Regions from separate parts of the Streptosporangium sp. NPDC006007 genome, predicted to be linked through region 2. Evidence: riboswitches for the same ligand, from Rfam matches in the RefSeq annotation. Region 2 holds a riboswitch; the other holds the start of a gene.
What was found. Region 2 has a riboswitch for thiamine pyrophosphate ahead of ABZ194_RS21875 (cytosine permease). Riboswitches for the same ligand answer to the same signal wherever they lie in the genome.

Region 1 (11,126 bases), on a different contig from region 2:
GATCGTGTCGATGACGTCGGCCAGGCCCGACGCGGAGGACCCGCCGGCCGGCCCTCCCCCCGAAGGTTGAACCATGGTCATCGGCTTCTCCTCGGTCTCCGTTTCCTGTCAGGATCACGCGCTCCGCGCGGCGGCCCTTCTACGACGGACCGGACGTGAGGGCGGCTCCTCCTCGGGCTCCTCCTCGGGCTCTTCGCGAGACCGGCCCCGTGCCGGACGCCGGGCCCGCGCCCTGGGCCGCTCCTCCTCTTCCTCTTCCTCTTCCTCTTCCTCTTCCTCCTCCTCTTCTGGCTCCTCTTCTTCCTCCTCCGGCTCTTCTTCTTCCTCTTCCTCTTCCTCCTCTTCCTCCGCCCGCTCCCCCTCGGGCTCCTCTTCCTCCTCCTCGGGCTCCTCTTCCTCGGCGCCCTCGGGCTCTTCTTCCTCCGCCCGCTTCTCTTCGGGCTCCTCCTCCTCGGCGCCCTCGCGCTCCTGCTCCTCCGCGAGAGCGGTCTCGTGGTCCTTGACGACCTGGCTGTCGCGTATCTCACCCCGCCAGCCCTCGATCTCATCGGGGTGCAGTACGGACTGCGTCATGACATGGCGGCGGAAGTGCTTGAACTCCAGCCGCACACGCCGTCCCTGGGCCCTCCAGATGTTGCCGGTCCGCTCGAACAATCCCTGCGGGTGGTACTCCAGCACGAGCAGGATCCGGGTGAGGTCGGGGGCGATCTCGTGGAAGGTCACGGCGCCGTCGACATAGCCCTTCGGCCCCTTGGATCGCCAGATGATCCGCTGGTCGGGGATCTGCTCGACGATCGTCGACTCCCAGTTGCGGTGGGAGAGGAAGATCTGCGCCTTCCAGGCCACCTTCTCCTCGGCCTCCTGCTCCACGCTTTCGACCTTCTTCATGAAGCTCGGGAAGTCCTGGAACTGGGTCCACTGGTCGTAGACGAGCCTCCGTGGAGCGCCGATGTCAAGGGTCTCGACGATGTTGGTGAACTTCAGTTTCTTGCTCCTGCCGCCTTTGCCCCCCTTGCCGCCCCCGGTCATCAGGGACAGCGTGCCGCCGGCCAGCTTGCCGAGCCCCTTCCTCAGCGGCCCGCCCGAGCCCGTGGACCCGATCAGTGTGCTGACCAGACTCGGCCCCTCGTTTTCGACGTAGTCGAGGAGCCTGTCGGTCAGCCCGTCGATCTTGTCGGTCACGGAGGCCAGCAGCCGCTCCAACGCGGCTTCGACGAGACGCTGCACCTCATCGGTCAACGGATTGGCGGGAAGATCCTGAACGGCTTCCTTGACCGGCCCGCCCTGCGACTTCTCGGCCATCGTGATCACCTCCGCGCCCGGCGAACCGGCCGGTCGGACGACGACGCCTTTTCCCGGGTCGCGGTGCCCCGGCTCCTCGCCGGCTGCTTTCTCGGCTCCTCGGGCTCGGACTCCTCGGGCTCCTCGTCCTCAGCCGGAACCCTCCTCCGGGGCCTGGTGGCCGTTTCCTTGGCCGCCGGCCGCTTCCCGGCCCCGCTCGCCGACTCCTTACGGGGTCCGGCGGTGGTCTTCCTCCGAGGCTTCTCCACCGCCTCCTCGCCTTCCTCCTCCTCGTCCTCCTCGTCCGGTTCTCCTTCGAGACCGGTGGCGCCCAGCGGCCCCTTGGCCCGTTCGGAGAGCCTGGAGCTCAGCGAGTTGATCTGCCTGCTCGCCGCGGTGACGGCCGCGGCCTTGCCCGCTTCCAGCAGGCCGCTGCGGACGCTCTCGGCGATCTTCTCCAGTTCCGGGGAGGATCCGAGGAGCTTCATTCCCTGTTCCAGCAGGTTGCCCTGGGCGCCGAGCCTGCCCGTCGCCCCGGCCAGCGCGAGGGTGAGCGCCAGGCGCAGCTTGTGACACCGGCCAAGGAGATAGCCCACGGCGATGGCCAGGGCGAGCTCTGTCTTACCTTCCATGTTCACTGCTCCTCACCCGATCACCCGCCCGGAAATCCCTCCCAGACGGCCCAATTGACCGGTCACACAAGTAGAGGAGGGCGCCAGCGGGTACTGACGCCGGCCTGTTGTGAACGTGCGCGAGGCACGTGGCTTTCGATCGGCGCCTTCATACCCGAGAAGGGGACACAAAAACACATAGCAGAACAAACCGGACATGCTTGATCGAGATTTGGAGCGGAGAAACGACGCCGCCCGGCACCCGCTCACTCACCGGCGGAAAGCCCCACCTCACCGATCCGGTCGAGCAGCGCCTCCAGGGTCTTGTCGTCCGTGGCGGGGGCCATCACGGTGACCCGCAGATGGCGGAGGCCGCCGATCTCCGTCGAGGTGAGATGGAACGCACCGTCCGCCATTAGGCGCTCACGGATCAGGGCCTGGTCGCCCGTGCCGTACCGGAAGCAGACGATGTTGCTCTCCGGCTCGTAGGGGCACTCGAAGCCGGGCCGCTGCCGGGCCAGCTCCCAGAAGCGGCGCGCGGTGGCGTACTGCCGCGCGACGTGGTCGCCCAGGCCCCGCTCACCTCGCCAGGCCAGGTTGAGGAAGACCTTCAGGCCCAGCTCGGCCTTGCTGCACTCGACGGTCCTGCCGATCAGGTCGACGCCCCGCTCACCCTGGGGAAGGTCCCGCTCCCCCTGGGGAAAGTCCTGGTCGCCGTAGAACAGATAGCTGGCCCGCTGCCGGAAGGCCGCGTCCAGGTCGCCCCCGCGCCTGGTGAGGACCGCGGCCACCAGGCTGGAGGTCCGCAGCATCTTGTGCGCGTCCCAGATCAGCGAGTCGGCGAGCCCGAGCCCGTCGAGCAGGTGACGGTGCTCCTCGGTGAGCAGCGCCGACGCGCCGTGGGCGCCGTCCACGTGGAACCAGACGCCGTTGGCCGCGCAGAACTCGCCGATGCCGCGCAGGTCGTCGTGGAGCCCGGTGCCCGTCGCGCAGGCGGCGGCCACCAGGGCCATCGGCCGCCGTCCCGCCCGCCGTACTCGGTCCAGGGCGTCGGGGAGGCGGGCGACGTCGATCCGGCCGAGCCGGTCCGCGTCCAGCGGCACGACGGCCCGCTCCCCCAGGCCCAGGATCGCGGCGGCCCGGGTGAGCGAGTAGTGGGCGGACTCGGGCGCGAGCAGGGCGAGGTCGCCGGGGACGCCGTCGGTCCACGCCTCCGGTGCCGCCGCCGCCCGCGCGGCCAGCAGGGCGGTGAGGTTGGCCAGTGATCCGCCGTGGGTGAGCACGCCGCCGCCCGCCTCGCCGTACCCGACCTTCTCCAGCATCCAGCGCAGGACCTCGAACTCGACCGTCGCCGCCGAGGCGCCCATCTCGTAGATCGCCATCGGGTTGTTGGCCGCGCCGTGGACGAAGTCGGCGAGCGCGGCGGGGAAGTCGGGGGCGGTGATCTGGTGACCCAGGTGGCCGGGGTGGTGCAGCCGGGTGCCCTCGTCCAGGTAGGCCGCCAGGAACTCCGCGTAGGTCTCCGGCGTCATCCCGCCCTCGCGGATCCACCGCCCGAGGTCGAGCCGCGCGGCCAGTTCGCGCGGCGGGCGTCGCCGGAGCACGGGGGGCAGTCCCCGCTGGCTGTCCTCCACGTAGGAGGCCAGCCGGTCGACGGTCACGCCCGCGGCGCTGACGAACTCCTCAACGTTCCAGGTCACACCGGGATACTGGTCGAATCTACGACAGATCGCCAATAGAGCATGAATTCCGGAACCGGTTCACCCCCGACGAGGGCCGGCCCCGGCCAGGGTCACCCCTCGGCCAAGGGCCGGCCGCCGGCCGGGATCAGTCCTCGGCCAGGGGCAGGTAGACGCGACCGCCCCGGCGGGTGAACTCCTCGGCCTTCTCCCGCATCCCCGCGCTCAGGGCCTCCTCCTCGGGCATGCCGTGCTTCTCCGCGTAGGCGCGCACATCCCGGGTGATCTTCATGGAGCAGAAGTGCGGCCCGCACATCGAGCAGAAGTGCGCGGTCTTCGCCGGGGCCGCGGGGAGGGTCTCGTCGTGGAAGGACCGCGCGGTGTCCGGGTCGAGGGAGAGGTCGAACTGGTCCTCCCAGCGGAACTCGAAGCGGGCGTCGGACAGGGCGTCGTCCCAGGCCTGCGCCCCGGGATGCCCCTTGGCCAGGTCGGCCGCGTGCGCCGCGATCTTGTAGGCGATCACCCCCGCCTTCACGTCGTCGCGATCGGGCAGGCCCAGGTGCTCCTTCGGCGTGACGTAGCAGAGCATCGCGGTGCCGTACCAGCCGATCATCGCGGCGCCGATGGCCGAGGTGATGTGGTCGTAGCCGGGCGCGATGTCGGTGGTCAGCGGCCCCAGGGTGTAGAACGGCGCCTCGGCGCAGAGCTCCATCTGCAGGTCGACGTTCTCCTTGATCTTGTGCATGGGCACGTGACCCGGCCCCTCCACCATGACCTGGCAGTCGTACTCCCAGGCGACCTTCGTCAGCTCCCCCAGCGTCCGCAACTCCGCGAACTGGGCCTCGTCGTTGGCGTCGTGGATGGAGCCCGGCCGCAGTCCGTCGCCGAGGGAGAAGGTCACGTCGTAGGAGGCGAAGATCTCGCACAGCTCCCGGAAGTTCGTGTAGACGAAGTTCTCCGCGTGGTGGGCGAGGCACCAGGCCGCGAGGATCGAGCCGCCGCGTGAGACGATCCCGGTCTTCCTGCGGGCGGTCAGCGGCACGTACGCCAGCCGTACGCCGGCGTGCACCGTCATGTAGTCGACGCCCTGCTCGCACTGCTCGATCACCGTGTCGCGGAAGACCTCCCAGGTCAGCGCCTCGGGACGGCCGCCGACCTTCTCCAGGGCCTGGTAGATGGGCACGGTGCCGACCGGCACGGGGGAGTTGCGGAGGATCCACTCGCGGGTCTCGTGGATCCTCGGCCCGGTGGACAGGTCCATGATCGTGTCGGCGCCCCAGCGGGTGGCCCAGCGCATCTTCTCCACCTCCTCGTCGATCGAGGAGACGACGGCCGAGTTGCCGATGTTGGCGTTGATCTTCACCAGGAAGTTGCGGCCGATGATCATCGGCTCGCTCTCCGGGTGGTTCACGTTGGCGGGCAGGACCGCCCGGCCGCGGGCCAGCTCGTCGCGGACGAACTCCGGTGCGACGCCCTCGCGCAGGGCGACGAACTCCATCTCCGGCGTGATCTCGCCGCGCCTCGCGTGCGCCATCTGGGTGGCGCCCGGGGACGGGGAGCCGGAGTCCCGGTACGGCGGGCCGGAGTCCCGCCGCTCGGTGCGGGGGGAACGCCACGCCGACCTCAGCTCGGGCAGCCCCCGGCCGAGGTCCGCGGTGTACGCCGGATCGGTGTAGGGCCCTGAGGTGTCGTAGAGGACGACGGTGGCGCCGTTGGTCAGCGAAACCTCGCGCATCGGCACGCGGATGTCCGGACGCGAGCCGACGAGATAGGTCTTTCTGGCAGGGGACGGCATGAGCACAACTCCCTACGCCGGCATTACCCGGTCAGGTTCAAGCGGTCGGCGGCCGTGTCAGCCGCCCTCTCAGCCCGGTGCTCCGGGCTCCCGCGTTCGGTCTTCCAGACACTAACCCGAGACCGCCCCATTGCCGCAACCCGCGACCGTGGGGTATGGGCGCCGCCCACGGGTGCCGGGGACCGTCAGTGCAGGCGGAACCGTTTCATGGCCTTGAGCAGGCCGGACAGGGTGTCGGCGTACTTGTCGTAGGTCATGCCCAGGATCGGCTCGAAGCCCAGCCTCAAGGACTGGCTGGCGACGGTCTGCGCCTCCGTGTACTTCAGCAGTCCCTCGGTCCCGTGGCGGCGTCCCAGCCCCGAGGACTTCATCCCGCCCATGGGCGCGTCGTAGGAGGCGTAGGCCGCGCCGTACCCCTCGTTGAGGTTGACGGTCCCGGCGTTGATCCGGGAGGCCATCGCGCGCCCGCGAGGCAGATCGCGGGTCCAGATGGAGGCGTTGAGGCCGTAGGCGGTGTCGTTGGCCCTCTCGACCACCTCGTCCTCGTCGCGGAAGCGGTAGATCGCGACGACCGGGCCGAAGGTCTCCTCACGGCAGAGGTCCATGCTCTCGTCCACGTCGGCCAGGATCGTGGGCTCGTAGAAGAGCGGGCCGACGTCGGGCCTGGCCCTGCCTCCGGCGAGGACCCTGGCCCCCTTGGCGACGGCGTCGTCCACGTGGGCGGTGACCGCCTCAAGCTGGCGCCGGGAGGTGAGCGACCCCATTTGCACGCTCCAGTCGAGCCCGGCGCCGAGTCTCATGTTCCGGGCCTGCCGGACGAACCTCTCCAGGAACGCGTCGTGCACGGTCTCGTGGACGTAGAGCCTCTCGATGGAGATGCAGAGCTGGCCGGCGTTGGTGAAGCAGGCGCGCAGCGCGCCCTGGGCCGTCACGTCCAGGTCCGCGTCGTCGAGCACGATCATCGGGTTCTTGCCGCCGAGTTCGAGCGAGCAGCCGATCAGCCGCCTGGCCGCCGCCTCGGCGATCTTCCGGCCGCCCCGGGTGGAGCCGGTGAACGCCACGTAGTCGGCGTCCTCGATCAGGGGGTCGCCGATCTCGGCGGGGTCGCCGAGGACGACCTGCCAGATGTCGCGGGGCATCCCGAGGGAGACCAGCAGGTCGATCGCCCAGAGCGTGGAGAGCGCGGTCTGGGTGTCGGGCTTGTGGACCACGGCGTTGCCCGCGAGCAGGGCCGGGACGACGTCGGTGACGCCGAGGGAGAGCGGGTAGTTCCACGGGGAGATCAATGCCACCGTCCCCTTGGGGCGGCGCGTCTCGACCACCTTCGTCGCGACGGGGAAGATGCCCGCCCGGCGCTGGGGCGCCAGGAGGCCGGGAGCTCGCCGGACGTAGTGGAGCGTGCAGCCCGCGACGTCGAGGACCTCCTCGAAGGCGTGCCTGCGGGCCTTTCCGGTCTCCCACTGGACGATGTCGAGGATCTCCTCGCGCCGGTCGAGGATGGCGTCGTGCAGGCGCAGGAAGGGCCTGATCCGCTCGCGCACCGGCAGCGCCGCCCACGCCCGCCGGGCCTCGCGGGCCTTGGCGTGGGCGGCGCGGACGTCCTCGGCGCTGGAGAGGGGGAGTTCGGCGAGGGTTTCACCGGTGAACGGCGCGGTGATGGTCTGGGTCTTCCCGCTTGAGGTCACCTGCCGGACGACGCGCTCGATCATGCCCAGGTCAAGTGTCCGGGTTGCTCCAAGAGTGACGGCCATGTCCGAAGGGTATGCGGGTTGGGAGCCAGCGGCTACCAGGAAGTAATGGGTTGAACCGGACAGGATTTCGATCCGTCGTAGAGGCATGAGGACATCGATTCGTACGGCAGGCGCCGTCACCCTCGCCGCCGCGCTGCTCGCCACGGGGTGCAGTTCCACGGAAACGGGGCCGGGCGCGAGCCGTACGACGCCGGTAATGGATCTGGGAAAGATCAAACTGGTCTCCTACAACAGCTGTGACGACATGCTGGCCGGGCTGCGGACCGCGACGGCCAAGAGCGTCGGGCCGTGGGGGCTCGGCCCGATCGGCATGGACCCTCGGCTCATAAGCGCGGAGATGCGCGGGGACATGCCCGCGGCCCGCGGCAAGATGGAGGGGGACGTCCCCGAGCACTCCACCACGAACGTGCACGAGGCCGGGGTGGACGAGCCGAACCTGGTGAAGACCGACGGCAAGCGGGTGATCACCGTGAACCGCGGCGTGCTGCGGGTGGTGGACACCGCGACCAGGAAGGTCACCGGCAGGCTCAAGCTGGTCAACGCCGAGCAGATGTGGGCCCCGGCCGACCTGCTGGTGAGCGGGGACCGGGCGCTGGTGCTGTTCTCCGGCGGCGGGATCATCCCCTTCGGCGCGATGGCCAAGCGGGCGGCGAGCCCTGGTCCGCGCTACGTCCTCGTCGATCTGTCCGGGACGCCGAAGGTGATCGGCTCGCTCACTCCGAACGGCGCCCACGTGGACGCCAGGATGATCGACTCGACGGTGCGGCTGGTGGTCCGCAGCCAGCCCGAGATCGACTTCTCCTACGACGGCCCCGACCTCTCCGACGCCGAGCGGACCCGGCGGAACACGGACATCGTCGCCAAGGCGCCGATCGAGGCGTGGCTGCCGAAGTTCGAGGTGGCGGACGCCAAGGGCGTGACCAGGACCGACACGGTCAAGTGCGAGCAGGTCAGCCACCCGGCGGAGTACACCGGCACGTCGATGCTGACCGTGCACACCCTCGACATGTCCCAGGGGATCGTCGACACCGTCCCGATCAGCGTGGCCGCCGACGGTGACACGGTCTACGGGACCGGCTCCAGCCTGTACGTGACCAGCAACCCGCGCTGGTGGTGGCCCAGACCGATCGAGTCGCCCATGGTCGACGACGCCCCGACCGCGCCGGTCGACCCGATCGAGCCGGCGGCGACGCCCCCCGCGGACGCCCCGCGGGCCGAGCCGACCCCGGCGGAGCCGAGCGCGGCCACCTCCCACGGCATCCCGGACTCCACCGGGTCCCCGAAGTCGTCTCCGCCGTCCTCGGCGACGGCCTCCCCGTCCCCCTCCCGCGTCCCCCCGAAGCCCGTCGTTCCCCGCAAACCCCCGCGGGCGCCGGTCCAGCCCCCGGAGGAGACCGAGATCTACCGGTTCGACCTCACCGGGACGGGCGCGCCGCGCTACGTCGCCTCAGGGAAGGTGCCCGGCCGGCTGCTCAACCAGTACTCCCTGTCGGACTACGAGGGGCACCTGCGGATCGCCACCACCTCGACCACCGGGCGGCACAGTTCGAGCGCCGTCTACGTGCTCAAGACGGACACGCTGAACAAGGTCGGCGAGATCGGCGGCCTAGGTGTCGGGGAGCGGATCTACTCGGTCCGGTTCATCGGCCCGATGGGCTACGTGGTGACCTTCAGGCAGGTGGACCCGCTCTACACGATCGACCTGAGCACCCCGGCGGCGCCGAAGAAGACCGGCGACCTGAAGATCACCGGTTACTCCGCCTATCTCCACCCGGCGGGTGAGGGGCGGCTGATCGGCATCGGCCAGGAGGCCAGTGAGAAGGGGCGCACGCTCGGCACCCAGGTCTCCCTGTTCGACGTCTCCAACCCGGCCCAGCCGCGCCGCCTGTCGCAGATGTTCCAGAAGAACTCGGGTTCCGAGGCCGAGTGGGACCCGCACGCCTTCCTCTACTGGGCCAAGACCAGGACGGCCGTCCTGCCGCTGAACAGCTGGGACGGCACCGGGCGGACCGGCGGTTCCGCGATGGTCCTCACGATCGACGATTCGGCCGTCACCAGGACCGGCACCATCACCCATCCCAGACCCAGGCCCGTCAAGGACACCCGTTTCGCCCCCGCCGACCCGAGTATCCGCCGCTCGGTCGTCATCGGCGACAGCATCTGGACGGTCTCCGACCTCGGCCTCAAGGTCAGCGACATGAACGGTCTGGCCGACCGGGCCTGGATCCCTTTCTCCTGATCCGCTGACCTACCGGCACGGCCCGTGATCCACTGAGCTTCCGGTACGGCTCGCGGGACCACCGCCCGCGACGGCAGCGCCGCTACCCCCGGTCCCTTCCTCGGCCGGGGGTACCGGCGTTCCTCAACCGGGGTCTCCCGATAGCCGCAATGGCCCAAAAAAAGCCCATTACACCGACATATCGCCCTTTACAAGATCTTGTCAGAGCACTTGAGTAAGTGTTACCTCTTGCGCAACACACGTGCCCCACGTGTGGCATGGCCCACCAGGCCATCTCCCCGCAGGAGGATCGGTGTCGACCAAACCCTGGTCACGCATCACCGTCATCGCGGCCGCGACCGCGGCGCTCACCCTTCCCCTCCCTGGAATCGCCCAGGGTCAGCCCGGCGGGCAACCCGCCGGGAGCCACGACCTCCAGACCGAGCGGTATGAGAAACCCGACCTGGACAACCGGCGCGGCAGCGTCGCGCCCCCGGCCTCGCTCGGCACCGCGGGCACCGCGACGATCCGCTGGAACACGCTGGGCACCCCGGCGACGGTCACCGGCTCCGCACCACTCGCCAAGGGCCTGGGCGCCGACCCCGAGCGGGCCGCCCGCGCCTACCTCAAGGCCAACGAGCCCCTCTTCGGCCTGTCCGCCGAGGCGGTGGACGCGCTGGAGAAGGTCGCGGTCAACCCCATCGGGGACGGCCACGCCGTACTGCTCAGGCAGCGGTTCGGCGACCTGCCCGCGGGGATCGACGGGCAGGTGGCGGTCGGCGTGGCGGGCGGAGAGGTCGTCCACGTCACCTCGACGCTGTCACGCTCCAGCTCGCCGCCGCCCGCCGCCCGGATCACCGGGCGGCGGGCACTGGAGATCGCGGCCGGGGACGGCGGGATCGACCTCGCCACGGCGAGCACCAGGAAGGTCACCCCGGTGGCGGTGCCCGCGCCCGACGGGACGCACAGTGCCTTCCAGGTCACCCTGATCGGCGGAGCCGGGGGTGAGGCCGCCGGATACACCACCCACGTGGACGCGGTCAGCGGCGAGATCCTGACCCGCGAGAACCTGGTGGACCACGACCTCCAGCCCGACGGCCCGCGCTGGAAGGCGTTCACGGCCACCCCGCCCGCCGACTACTCCTCCACCGACACCCGGGCGACCTGGTGCCACCGGGCCGGGCCCGGCTGCGACCAGGCCCCCACCGGCGACCCCGGCACAGGCGTGGCGTGGGACGTGAACCACGCCACGGGCGCACCGACCGGCACCAGCGCCGGCAACGCCGCCACGACCGTGGAGAACCGCGCCGACGCCGACCCCTACACCGTCGGCACCCGCGGCAACGTGCTCACACCGGACCGCGAGTACGCCTACCCGTGGGCCAACAGGTGGTACACCGCCAAGTGCGACCCCGCCACGTTCGACCAGCCCGGCGAGGCCGACCTGGAGGCCGCGATCTCCAACCTGCACGTCATGCACAACCGGATGCACGACTGGTCCTACCGGCTCGGCTTCACCGAGACCGCCTGGAACATGCAGGACGACAACGGCACCCGAGGCGGCCTGGGCTCCGACCCCGAGCGGGGCAACGCCCAGGCGGGGGCCAGGGACTTCACCGTGCGGAACAACGCCAACCAGATCACCGGCCCCGACGGGGTCGCGCCGATCACCAACATGTACCTCTGGCAGCCGATCGCGGGCGCGTTCTACTCGCCCTGCGTGGACGGCGACTACGACATGTCGGTGATCGGGCACGAGTACACCCACGCGATCTCCGGCCGCATGGTCGG
Region 2 (11,126 bases):
GGCGGTGTCGAGATCGACGTCAAGCAGGACATCAAGGACCGTAAGGCCGGTATCAACCTGAAGAAGGGCAAGCAGGTGCTGGACGGCGGCACGGCCCTCGGCTACGTCCGCACCCGCGCCACCGGCGCCATCCCCGACTTCGAGCGGACCCAGCGCCAGCGCCAGTTCTTCTCGGCCGTGGTGAAGAAGGCCGCCAGCCCGGGGGTTCTGATCAACCCCTTCCGCTCCGTCCCGCTCGCCCTGAGCGCCACCGACTCGGTGGCGGTCGGCGAGGAGAGCGGCGCGCTCAACCTGCTCTCCCTCGGTCTGGCCATGGGGGACAACCCGGTGACCACCGTCGTCCCGGTCGGCTCCCTGCCGACCATCAACGGCGAGGCCGTCGTGCAGTGGGACCGTGCCAAGGCCCTGCGCATGTTCGAGGCCCTGGCCCAGGACAGACCGGTCCCCCCGGACGTCCTCGGCAAGTAGCCGTCCCGGCCGCCCCGCAGCCCGGAGGAGGGGGGCCGGCCCCGGCCTGCGCGCCGCCCGAGGCGCTCCCCGTCCCGCCGTGCGCGGGGAGGGGAGCGCGGGCATTCTGGTCAGAACCAGGGACCCGCCCCTGTCCCGCCGTGCGAGGGGAGGGGGCTCAGCCGGACGAGATGCTGCCCGCGACGGCTCCGGCCATCACCGCGGTCATGACGGCGGCGTTGACGGCGGCGATCGCCTTGGCGACGGCCTCACCGGCCCATTCGCCCTCGGTGATCTCCTTGATGCGCTCCTTGCTCGCGCCGGGGAACGCCTTGCGGTCGATCTTGGCCGCGTGCAGGACGGCGATCAGCACGGCGACCCGCTCGTCGGGCTCGGCCCCCGACAGCACGCTCTGGACGCGCTCGCGGATGCCCTGCTCGACGCTCGGATCGCGCTCCGGGTAGCGGGTGCTGGGGAAGACGCCGAGGATCTTGCGCTGCTCCTCGCCGAGCACCCCCCGTCCGGCCAGCCCGGACAGCAGGCGCTTGCGGAGCTTGGACGAGTGGAGCCGCTGCACCCACCAGTCGGGCTTGCGCTTCTTGGGATCCGCGGCGATCCGGGCGAGCGTGGCGTCCAGCTCCTCGTCTCCGAGGGGTGTGGGATCCAGGACGGTGACCTTCTTGCCGGCCAGGTCGATCCTGCCGTTGATGGCCAGCTCAGCCAGGAGGGAGCCGCCGAGCGCGGCGTCCAGCTCGGACGAGCCGACCAGTTGCCTGCCCTCGACCTCGCTGTAGGCGAGCAGCAGGACTTCCTCGGCGATGATGGTCGTCATCGCTCGACCCTATGTCGTGAGCGCTCGCGCGGCGCGGGTACTCGGGTAGGTCGGTGAGGCGTGGCCACCATGGGCCTTGAGAGAATGGTCCGTCATGAGCGTCTCCAAGGAACTCCACGCCATCGGCCGCCCCCTCGTCGACGTCCAGCTGGCTCATCCGACGGTGGCGGGCATCGCGAGGGGAGACCTGCCGGAGCCGGTGTTCCGATCGTGGCTGGAGCAGGACTACCTGTTCCTGCTGGACTACGTGCGGGTCTTCTCCCGGCTGGCCTGGCAGGCCCCCGACGGCCATCTGGGTGACCTGGTCGACCTGGCCCACGCCACCTTTCACGAGGAGCTGAACCTGCACCGCTCGCTGTCGGCCGAGTTCGGCGCCGACCTGGGCGGGGTGAGGAAGGGGCCGGCCTGCGCGGCCTACACCTCGTTCCTGCTCGACTCGGCGGCCGACTACGCCGACGGTCTGGCCGCGCTCTACCCCTGTATGTGGGGCTATTCCACCCTCGGCCGGGTTCTCGCCGAGAACCCCCCGGCCGAGCCGCGCTACCGGGCCTGGGTCGACACCTACGCCGCCCCGGGGTTCGCCGAGCTGACCGAGCGCATCGCCGTGATGATCGACGAGGCAGCCCCCGACCCCGCCCGGGCCGCCAAGCTGTTCGGCGAGGGAATGGCCCACGAGATCGCCTTCTGGGACGTGCCCTGACCCGGTCCCGCCCGGGTCCCCGGCTCTGCCGAGCCCCGGCCCACCGCGGTTCCGCCTACTGAGCCCACGGCGGCAGGATGGTCCGGCCGCCCTGGGCCGCCTTGATCCCGGCCGAGGTGCACACGGTGCCCTCGGCCCGCTCGGTCCGGGAGTCGTTGCGGAGCGAGAACGGGGTGTCCGGCGCGACGATCAGCGCGTCTCCCGCCCCGGCCACGTGCTCCACGCCGCCGAGGGTGCCCACGATCCGTCCGGACCGGACGACGAACACCTCCTCGCGATCCACGGTGTGCTCCTTGCCCGCCGCGCCGGGGGCCATGTCGAACGACCAGACGGCCAGTTGCGAGGAGCCTCGCGAGGGCACGGCCAGTGAGCGCAGGGTGATGCCGTCCATCTCGAAGGCCGGGGCGCCTGCCAGATCCGCGGTGGTCATGGACCCTCCAAATAGTAAATCTGATTGACTGTCCATCAAAAGGTAAACCATGTTGTCTTTATCGTCAACGGGGAGGCCGGGGAGGCGCGCTGACGGTTCCGGACCGGTGGCCGCTTGCGGACGGGGCGGGGGCGATCGGGCCGCTCCGTGCGCCGTCCACCGGTGGACTTGGAAGAATGGGGCCATGACTGTTCCTGAGGTGGAAGTACACGCGGTGCCTGAAGGCGCGTTCCTGCTCGACGTGCGCGAGGACGGCGAGTGGCGGGCCGGGCACGCGCCCGGGGCCGTCCACATTCCGCTCGGCGAGTTGCAGGCCCGGGTCGCCGAGGTTCCCAAGGACGCGCCGGTCTACGTGGTCTGCCGCAGCGGGGGCCGTTCGGCGAACGCCGCCGCCTGGCTCAACCACGTCGGCCGGGACGCGATCAACATCGGCGGCGGCATGCGGTCGTGGCACTTCGCGGGCCGGCCCATGGTGGGCGAAAACGGCCAGGATCCCTTCGTCGCCTGAGGAATATCTCGTCACATGGGCGACGCCTTGCCAAAAAAGGAATAAGTGACATAATCCTGACGAATTGTCTACCGCGGGAGCTCGGGCGGAACCGGGCTGAGAGGGCGGAACCACGCGGAGGGCCGACAGGGCCTCACTCGTGACGCGCCGCCGACCGCATGAACCTGTCCGGGTAATGCCGGCGTAGGGAGCGCGTCATGACGCCCGACGTCATCGATTCCAAGCATGCCGAGGCCCCCCTCACCCTCGACCAGGCCCCGCCGAAGACCCTGGGCACGCTCGACCAGGGCGCGTTCTGGGCCAACCTGGGGGTCAGCCTCCTCGGATTCTCCTTCGCGCTCTTCCTGATCAACCCACTGGGCGACGACAATCCGCTCACCCTCACCGCGGCGCTGGTCGCCGCCCTCGTCGGCAGCCTCGTCGGCACCGCGATGGTCGGCCTCGCCGCGGTGCCCGGAGTGCAGACCGGCAGGCCCGCGATGGTGCTGCTCCGCGGGCTGTTCGGCGCGAGGCTCTCCTACGTCCCGACCGTGCTCAACATCATCCAGATGATCGGCTGGGGCGCGTTCGAGCTCTGGGTCATCGCGATGGGCGCACAGGCGATCTTCGGACGGTCCGTCCCCTACGCGGTCTGGGCGATCGCGGCCGGGGCGCTGACGACGGCGCTCACCATCTACCCGCTGGGGGTCATCAGGCTGCTCCGGCGGTTCGTCACGGCCGGCGTGATCGTGTCGATGGCCTGGTTCGCGGTGGTCTTCCTGCGCGACACCCCCGTCCAGACCGGTGGCTCCTGGGACGCCTTCGCCCCGGCCGTGGACTTCGTGATCGCCCTGTCGGTCTCCTGGGTGCCGGTCGCGGCGGACTACGCCAGGCACTCGCGTTCCAGCCGCGCGGCCTTCACCGGCATCGTCGGCGGCTACACCGTCGCCCAGGTGGCCTGCCTGGCCGTGGGCGTCTACGCGGTGGCGCTCGCCGGTCACGGCGCGGTGCAGAGCCAGCCGACCGCGGTGTTCGCGCCGTTCGTCGCGGCTCCGCTCGGCGCGCTGTTCTTCGGCATCCTCGTGCTGCGCGAGACCGACCAGTCGTTCGCGAACGTCTACTCCACGGCGATGTCGCTGCAGAACCTCATGCCGAGGGTGGACCGCCGCGTCTTCTCCGTGGCCATCGGCGTGCTGACCACGGGCGTCGCCCTCGTCGTGGACGTGAACTCCTACGGCGCCTTCCTCAGCATCATCGGCGCGGTGTTCGTGCCGATGCTCGGCGTGCTGGCCGTCGACTACTTCCTGCTCGGCCGTGGCAGGAACTGGGACACCTCCCAGAACGCCCCCTCCCGCCGGCTCATGGTGATCCCGTGGGCGCTCGGCTTCGCCACCTGGTGGCTGCTCGCCGCCCCCTCCCAGGTGGCCTGGTGGGCGGCGATCTGGAACGGTGTCAGGCAGGCCGTGCACTTCACCCCGCAGCCGTGGATGAGCGCGGCCGTGGGCGCCTTCCTCGTCGCCGGCCTGGTCACGCTCGTCCTGGGGGCGTTCCGCCGCCGGTAGCCCCGGGCAGGGCGGCCGGGTCTCGGCCCGGTCACCGGGTGCCGGGGGAGGAGTTCCCGGTGGCCCCCTCGACCCGCAGCAGCCGCTCCTTGGCGGTCGCGCCTCCCGCGTAACCGCCGAGGACGGCCTCGCTCTCCACCACCCGGTGGCAGGGCACGATCACACAGACCGGGTTGCTGCCCAGCGCGTTGCCGACCGCCCGCAGCGCCCTCGGCCTGCCGATCCGCTCGGCGATCTCGCGGTAGGTGGTCACCGTCCCGTACGGCACCGCCAGCATCATCTGCAGCACGGTCCTGGCGAACGAGGTCGCCATCTGCAGGTCGACCGTGGTGGTGAAGGCGCGGAGCCTGCCGGAGAAGTAGGCGTCCAGTTCCCGGCGGACCGGGTCGAGCCGCCGGGGATCCGGCCCGATGAACGAGCCGATCTCCCTGCTGACCCGCTCGAACACGACGTTCTCGTCCTCGTAGCTGCAGGCCACCACGCCCCGGTGCGTCACCGCGAGGACCAGCCGTCCCACCGGTCCTTCGAGTGTGCCGAAGGCGATGTCGGGATGGGTTTTCCCTATGTAGGTGGGCGAGGTCACCCGTAGCAGTGCGTCGAGGTCGCCGGATGACATGGCCCCACCCTTCCGTGTCCAGGCGTGTGGTGACCGCAGCGTATCGGACGGATCCCTCAGGTGAGTGTCAGCACATGCGGACGAAGTGCCAAGATCAGGCCGGTTGACACGGCACTATGGGTGTGTGGGTGACGACAGAGCCGATGGTGACGAGGGCATCGCCCGTGCGGTCGTCGCCGGTGCGCCCAACGCGATGGTCGTCTTCGACCGTGATCAGGCGGTGCTGGTGTGGAACCCCGCGGCCGAACGCCTCTTCGGCTGGTCGGCCGACGAACTGCTCGGCCGTCGCGCCCCGGTGGTTCCCGAGGAGCTGACGGCCGAGCACAACGCGGTCCTGGAACGTGTCCGCACCGGCGGCCGGGTCTCGCTGCGGACCAAGCGGTTCCGCAGGGACGGCAGCCTGCTCGACGTGCGGGTGGACACCGGCGCTCTGCGCTCGGAGGCCGGGGTGCTGCTCGGCTACGTCAGCGTCTATCACCTGGTCCAGGACGACGAGTCCGCCCAGGACCGGGTCGTCCGGCGGGCGCGGCTCGTCCGCAGGCTCACCGACGTGGTCGCCGACATCAACGCCGCGCGGGAGCTGCCCGCCGTGCTCGACCGGATCGCGGCCAGCCTCACCGAGCTGACCGGGGCCGACGCGGGCGGTTTCGTGCTCATCGAGGGGGACCGGCTCCGGCTCGTGGCCAGCCATCGGCTTCCCGAGTCGCTGCGCGACTCCACCGGCGACATGCGCACCAGCCTGGTCGGCAAACTGCTGCGCACCGGCAGGACCGTGATGCTGGAGACCGGCAACCAGGCCCGGCTGGACGAGCTGGTCTGGTCACAGCTTCCCGGCCTGCACACCATCGCGCTCGGCCTCGCCGCGGTGGGCGGGCGGCCGTACGGCGCGCTGTACGCCCTGTTCGCCAAGCACAAGGCCGGTCACGTGGAGCTCGAACTGCTCGAACTCCTCGCCGGCCACGCCGGGATCGCCGTGGGCAACGCCATGGCCTACCAGGAGGCCGTACGGCAGCGCGCCCACGAGCGGGCGGTGTTCGACGCCAGCGCGGACGGCATAGCGGTCCTCGACGGCCAGGGCCGGGTCATCCAGTGGAACCCGTCGGCCACCGAGCTGACCGGTTTCGCCGCGACCGAGGTGATCGGCGGGCCGCCGCCGTTCCAGCTGCCGGAGCCGGGTGACAAGCTCACCCTTCAGCTTCCCTCCGGCGCCTGGCTGGACGTGCTCTGCGCCGAGATCGTGGAGACCGGTGAGATCGTGGTGGACTTCCGCGACATCACCCGGGCCAAGGAACTGGAGGAGGCCAAGGACCTCTTCCTGGCCACCACCAGTCATGAGCTGCGCACCCCGATCACCGTGGTCCGGGGGTTCGCCGGCACGCTCGACGCGCGCTGGGACAACATGACCGACACCGAGCGCCGCTCGGCCGTGCACATCATCGCCGAGCGGGCGCGCTCCCTCGGTCAGCTCATGGACAACCTGCTGCTGGGCTCGCACGCGGGGGCGGGGGAGCTGACCCTCAAGATCGAGGGTCTTGACCTCGGCGAGCTGCTCCGGGCCGCCACGCTGGGTCTGCACGATCTATCTGATTTGCACACAGTTGAGGTGAAAGTAGCCCAAAACCTACCCCCGGTCTCCGGAGACGCTCTGGCCACCGATATCGTGCTGGGCCAGTTGCTGGAGAACGCGTTCAAATATTCACCGGACGGTGGCCTGATCAAGGTCGAGGCGTGGCCGGAAGGTGACTGGGTGGTGGTGGTCGTGGACGACGAGGGTGTGGGCATAGCTCCGGCGAGCCGGGAGCGCATCTTCGAGCGCTTCGTCCAGGTCGACAGCGGCGACCGCCGCCGGTTCGGCGGTGTCGGTCTCGGGCTGTACATCGTGCGCAGCCTGGTCCGCGCCCAGGGCGGGGAGGTGTCGGCGCACCCCCGTCCTGGAGGCGGTACCCGGATGCGATTGCTTCTGCGTATCGCCGACACGCCGGGGGCTCTTACCTGACCGACACGCCGAACCGGTAACGAGCCGGTAACGGATGAGCTGATCTATTGTCGAATGTACACAAGCTGTAATCGGCGTTCGGTTTCTAAGGCTATCTAACGGGGCATTTCGGTCGTACTGGGGTGTGTTCCTCAGGGGGAACAGGGATACGGGGAGGTGAGTGCGTCGAGCGTCGTGTTGTTGCCGTATGCACCGTCCAGCGTCGCTGTCGCACGCCAACGCCTCTGCTCTGACCTGCAGGAATGGGGTGTCTACGAGACCGCTATAGACGACGCGGTCCTCGTGGTGAGCGAACTGCTGAGCAACGCGCTCCGGCATGCGCATCCGTTGCCGTCCGGTCAGATCAGAGTGGCGTGGCGGTGGACCGACGAACATGTCGAGGTTGCGGTGAGTGACGGTGGCGCCGCCACCGAACCGCGCGCCGGACGGCCCACGCTCTCCTCGCTGGGAGGCCGGGGGCTCGGCATCGTCGAGTATCTGGCCACCAGTTGGGGTGTCAAGCACGAGGGGGAGATCACCACGGTCTGGGCGGTGGTCACCGCCCTCGGCACGGTGAGTGACGGTCATGTCTCCATCCCCGAGCCCGCCCTGCGGGAGTGCGGATAGCCGGTTCCGGCGCGGGGTGCGACGACTGCGCGCCTCCGCCTCACCTGGCTCCGCCTCCCCGGGGAGACAGACTCCGCCCCGCCTCACCCGGCCCGGGTGAGGCGGGGCGAGCCGCCTCCTACCTCCGCCCCACCGCTACGACGGCGAAGCGACGGCGGTCTCTCACCGCGTGCCGGCGTGTCACACGATCTGGATGGCGACGACCTTCGGAGGGCGGTTCGGGAAGGTGATGTCGTGCCAGCGATCGATCCTCACCGAGTCGCCGTTGGCGTCGTAGTAGATCAGGTCGTTGTTGCCCGTGGAGATCCGGTCGACCCACCATCCGCCGAAGTCGGTCTTTCCGCCGTTGGCGTAGCAGTCGACGCTCTGGCGGCCGCCCAGGTGCGACCAGATCTTCAGGAAGTTCTCACCGCCAACGCATTGGACGTGGTCGATGGCGAAGGCGGTGCCGGCCGGGATGGTGACGGTGAAGGCGGCGGTCGCGGCGAGTGCCACGGCCATGGAACGGATGTTCTTCTTGCTCTTCGAGATCACAGACTCTCCTCCTGCGGAGACCGGCGCGCACGGCCCCGGCCCTGTTGGTGACGTCGCGTCCTGACGAAACGGTGCTTCGCCGGGCCGGCGGACGGCCGGCTGCGCACCGGAGCGGCCCCTCGCGGCCGCGCCTTTCCGTGACACGATCGGACGGACCGGTAACTCAAAGTAATACCACTCTTCGTTCGGCCGGCGCTCCGAACACGAACTGTCGGGCTGTGGCATCACCCGATCGTGGCGCTCACGCGCGGCCAACGAGCCGTGTGCCCCTGACGAAGGACTACTAAATCGGCATCAAGCCGCCCGGCGGCGAGCCCGATCACCTCTGCCGTAACCTCCAGCGGAGCATTCGCCGGGAACGTCCCCAGCATCCGGGCCGCGCCTCACCGCGCCGCCCACCTCAGCTCCGTCGCCGCCCGCCGCCGCCGAATAGCCGGACGGAGAGCGTCTGGAGGGCGAGCACCGTGCTCACTTGGCGAACTTGCCCGCGATCGTGACCGCGGCGACGACCACGAAGGCCACGATCGCCAGCACGAACAGGAACTTGAAGAGCCCGAACAGCGCGGGCAGCACGAGCCCGAAAACCACGTAGAGCGCGAGGATGACGCCCAGTACTGCCATCACGATACGACCCATGCAGCCACCGTACGTCGGGCGGCGGTCCGATGAGAACCGGCACGATAACGATCTAGCCCCTACTGAAGGGGCAAAGGTGCGGAAACCGGTCCGTTCCGGGCTTACCGTGGAGGCCATGAGCGCGCGGATTCTGCTGGTCGAGCACGACCCGACGGTGGCCGAGGTCGTGGCCGGTTACCTGGAGCGCGACGGTCACCTGGTGGAATGCGTCCGAGACGGCGCCGGCGCGCTCAGTAGCGCGCTGGCCGGCCCGCCCGATCTGCTGGTGCTCGACCTGATGCTGCCGGAGACGGACGGGCTCCAGATCTGCCGGAGGCTCCGGGAACACCGGCCGATTCCGGTGATCATGCTGACCACCCTGGGCGAGGAGATCGACCGGGTCGCCGGCCTGGAGGTCGGCGCCGACGACTACGTCGTCAAACCGTTCAGCCCCCGCGAGCTGGCCCTGCGGGTGCAGTCCGTGCTGCGGCGCGCGCGGGGCGTCTCGGCGCCGACCGGCACCGGCGTGCTCAGGGACGGTGACCTGACGGTCGACGTCGGCGCCCACCGGGTACGGCTCGCCGAGACCGAGATCACGCTGACCGTCCGTGAGTTCGACCTGCTGACCTATCTGATGGACAACCCCCGCCAGGCCTTCAGCCGCTCAGCCCTGCTGGAACAGGTCTGGGGCTGGTCCTTCGGCGACTCCTCCACGGTGACCGTCCACGTCCGCCGGCTCCGGGAGAAGATCGAGCCCGATCCGGCCGTCCCCCGGCGCATCGTCACGGTGTGGGGTGTCGGCTACCGCTACGAACCCTTGGACTGATCGGCGCCGTCGACGGTCAGGAACCGCGGGGCAGGGTCCGCAGGGCCGGGATCTCGCTCTCCGGCCGGGCCGGGGCGGTGGACTCCGGCCCGGCCGGGGCGGTGAGCTCGGACCGGGCCGGAGCGGCGATGAGCGCCCCGGCCGCCTCCGAGCCCCCGTCGTCTCCGCTGTCCAGGTGATCCCCGTGGTCGGGCTCGACGTGCTGGCAGGAGGCCGGGGCCCTCGGCGCGCCGAAGGACTCGACCATGGTGCGGAAGGTCGGGCACGGCCACCGCCACATGCAACTGCGGCAGCGCAGGATAGGGCGGGCCGCGTCGCTGGTGATGCCGCCCGCGTCCCGGGGCTGGTGCAGGTCGAGGAGCCTGATCCCGAGTGCGGCGAAGCCGAGCAGCTCCTCCCGCGCGCTTTCGAGGAAGTCGAGGTCCTCGCTCGCCAGCCGGGTTCTGATCGGGACATACCCCTCGTGGTTCACCAGGCCGCGCAGAGAGTTGGCCGCGTCCTGCCACGACGTGGCCTTCTCGGTGCGAGTGATCATGGACTCCAGGTGCTCCCGGAGCCGCTGCCGCTGGGGATCCTCAGGAAGATCGGTGTTCATCGGTGCGTTCGGGCCCGTTTCTACTCAACGGCCGCCACTGTCGTAGCGCAGGGACGGTCGGGAGAGTCCGGGTCTCCCCCTTTCCGGCCAAGCCGGTGTCGCTCAGAGTCAAGTTTCGCGCACTCAGGGTTTCCATGAGACCCAAACGGGGGACAAAGGCCCGACGACTCGGGTTAGGCGAGAGAACGTGACCAGTGGCCTTCGCGCCGCTAGTGTGCCCGCTGTGGAGCTAAAAGTCTCAACTCGATCTCATGTCGGGCACACCGTCATGACCATCGTCGGCGAAATCGACCTGTACACCGCTCCTGGCCTGCAGGCCGAGTTCGCTCGCCTGCTTCAGGAGAGCCCGACCACCTATGTGGTCATCGACATGTCCGGGGTGGAGTTCTGCGACTCCACCGGTATGAACGTGCTGCTCTCGGCGCTCAAGCGCCTGCGAGAGCGTGGCGGAACCCTGGAGCTGGCGGCCCCCCGGCCGGCCGTGCGCAAGATTCTCCAGGTCACCGGTCTTGACTCGGTGTTCACCGTGCACGACGCGGTGCCCGAGAAGCTGCTGACGGCCAAGCCGCAAGTATGACCGGGACAGCGGTGATCATCCCGGCCAAGGATGAGGCGGATCGGATCGGCGCCACCGTGGCCGCGGCCCTGGCGCTCTCCGGCGTGGACCTCGTCATGGTCGTGGACGACGGCTCGACCGACCAGACCGGCCGGGTGGCCAAGGCCGCCGGGGCGCGGGTCGTACGGCACAGCCGGAACCGCGGCAAGGCCGCCGCCATGGAGAGCGGTGCGGAGGCCGTCCGCCTGCTCGACGACGAGACGCCCAGGCACCTGCTCTTTTTGGACGCGGACCTGGGGGAGACCGCGCGCGCGGCGGAACCCC

Region 1: it holds a riboswitch for thiamine pyrophosphate, as region 2 does, so the genes downstream of both, thiC (phosphomethylpyrimidine synthase ThiC) here and ABZ194_RS21875 (cytosine permease) in region 2, are expected to answer to the same signal.

What each region holds. Positions count from the first base shown of each region.
Region 1 covers NZ_JBEXUG010000008.1:58,578-69,703, forward strand. Annotated here, with positions in the region: gene gvpJ (gas vesicle protein GvpJ) at 1-75, opposite strand, end outside; gene ABZ194_RS09125 (SRPBCC family protein) at 115-1,302, opposite strand; gene ABZ194_RS09130 (hypothetical protein) at 1,308-1,913, opposite strand; gene ABZ194_RS09135 (pyridoxal-dependent decarboxylase) at 2,159-3,592, opposite strand; gene thiC (phosphomethylpyrimidine synthase ThiC) at 3,720-5,366, opposite strand; TPP riboswitch at 5,359-5,470, opposite strand; gene ABZ194_RS09145 (succinic semialdehyde dehydrogenase) at 5,552-7,117, opposite strand; gene ABZ194_RS09150 (beta-propeller domain-containing protein) at 7,203-9,356, shown strand; gene ABZ194_RS09155 (M36 family metallopeptidase) at 9,649-11,126, shown strand, end outside.
Region 2 covers NZ_JBEXUG010000030.1:27,104-38,229, reverse strand. Annotated here, with positions in the region: gene ABZ194_RS21900 (LCP family protein) at 1-468, shown strand, start outside; gene ABZ194_RS21895 (GPP34 family phosphoprotein) at 626-1,279, opposite strand; gene ABZ194_RS21890 (TenA family protein) at 1,374-1,979, shown strand; gene ABZ194_RS21885 (cupin domain-containing protein) at 2,035-2,409, opposite strand; gene ABZ194_RS21880 (rhodanese-like domain-containing protein) at 2,594-2,917, shown strand; TPP riboswitch at 2,981-3,124, shown strand; gene ABZ194_RS21875 (cytosine permease) at 3,115-4,458, shown strand; gene ABZ194_RS21870 (methylated-DNA--[protein]-cysteine S-methyltransferase) at 4,490-5,074, opposite strand; gene ABZ194_RS21865 (PAS domain S-box protein) at 5,199-7,070, shown strand; gene ABZ194_RS21860 (ATP-binding protein) at 7,227-7,676, shown strand; gene ABZ194_RS21855 (beta/gamma crystallin domain-containing protein) at 7,857-8,210, opposite strand; gene ABZ194_RS21850 (hypothetical protein) at 8,679-8,846, opposite strand; gene ABZ194_RS21845 (response regulator transcription factor) at 8,962-9,651, shown strand; gene ABZ194_RS21840 (hypothetical protein) at 9,668-10,246, opposite strand; gene ABZ194_RS21835 (STAS domain-containing protein) at 10,470-10,823, shown strand; gene ABZ194_RS21830 (glycosyltransferase family 2 protein) at 10,820-11,126, shown strand, end outside.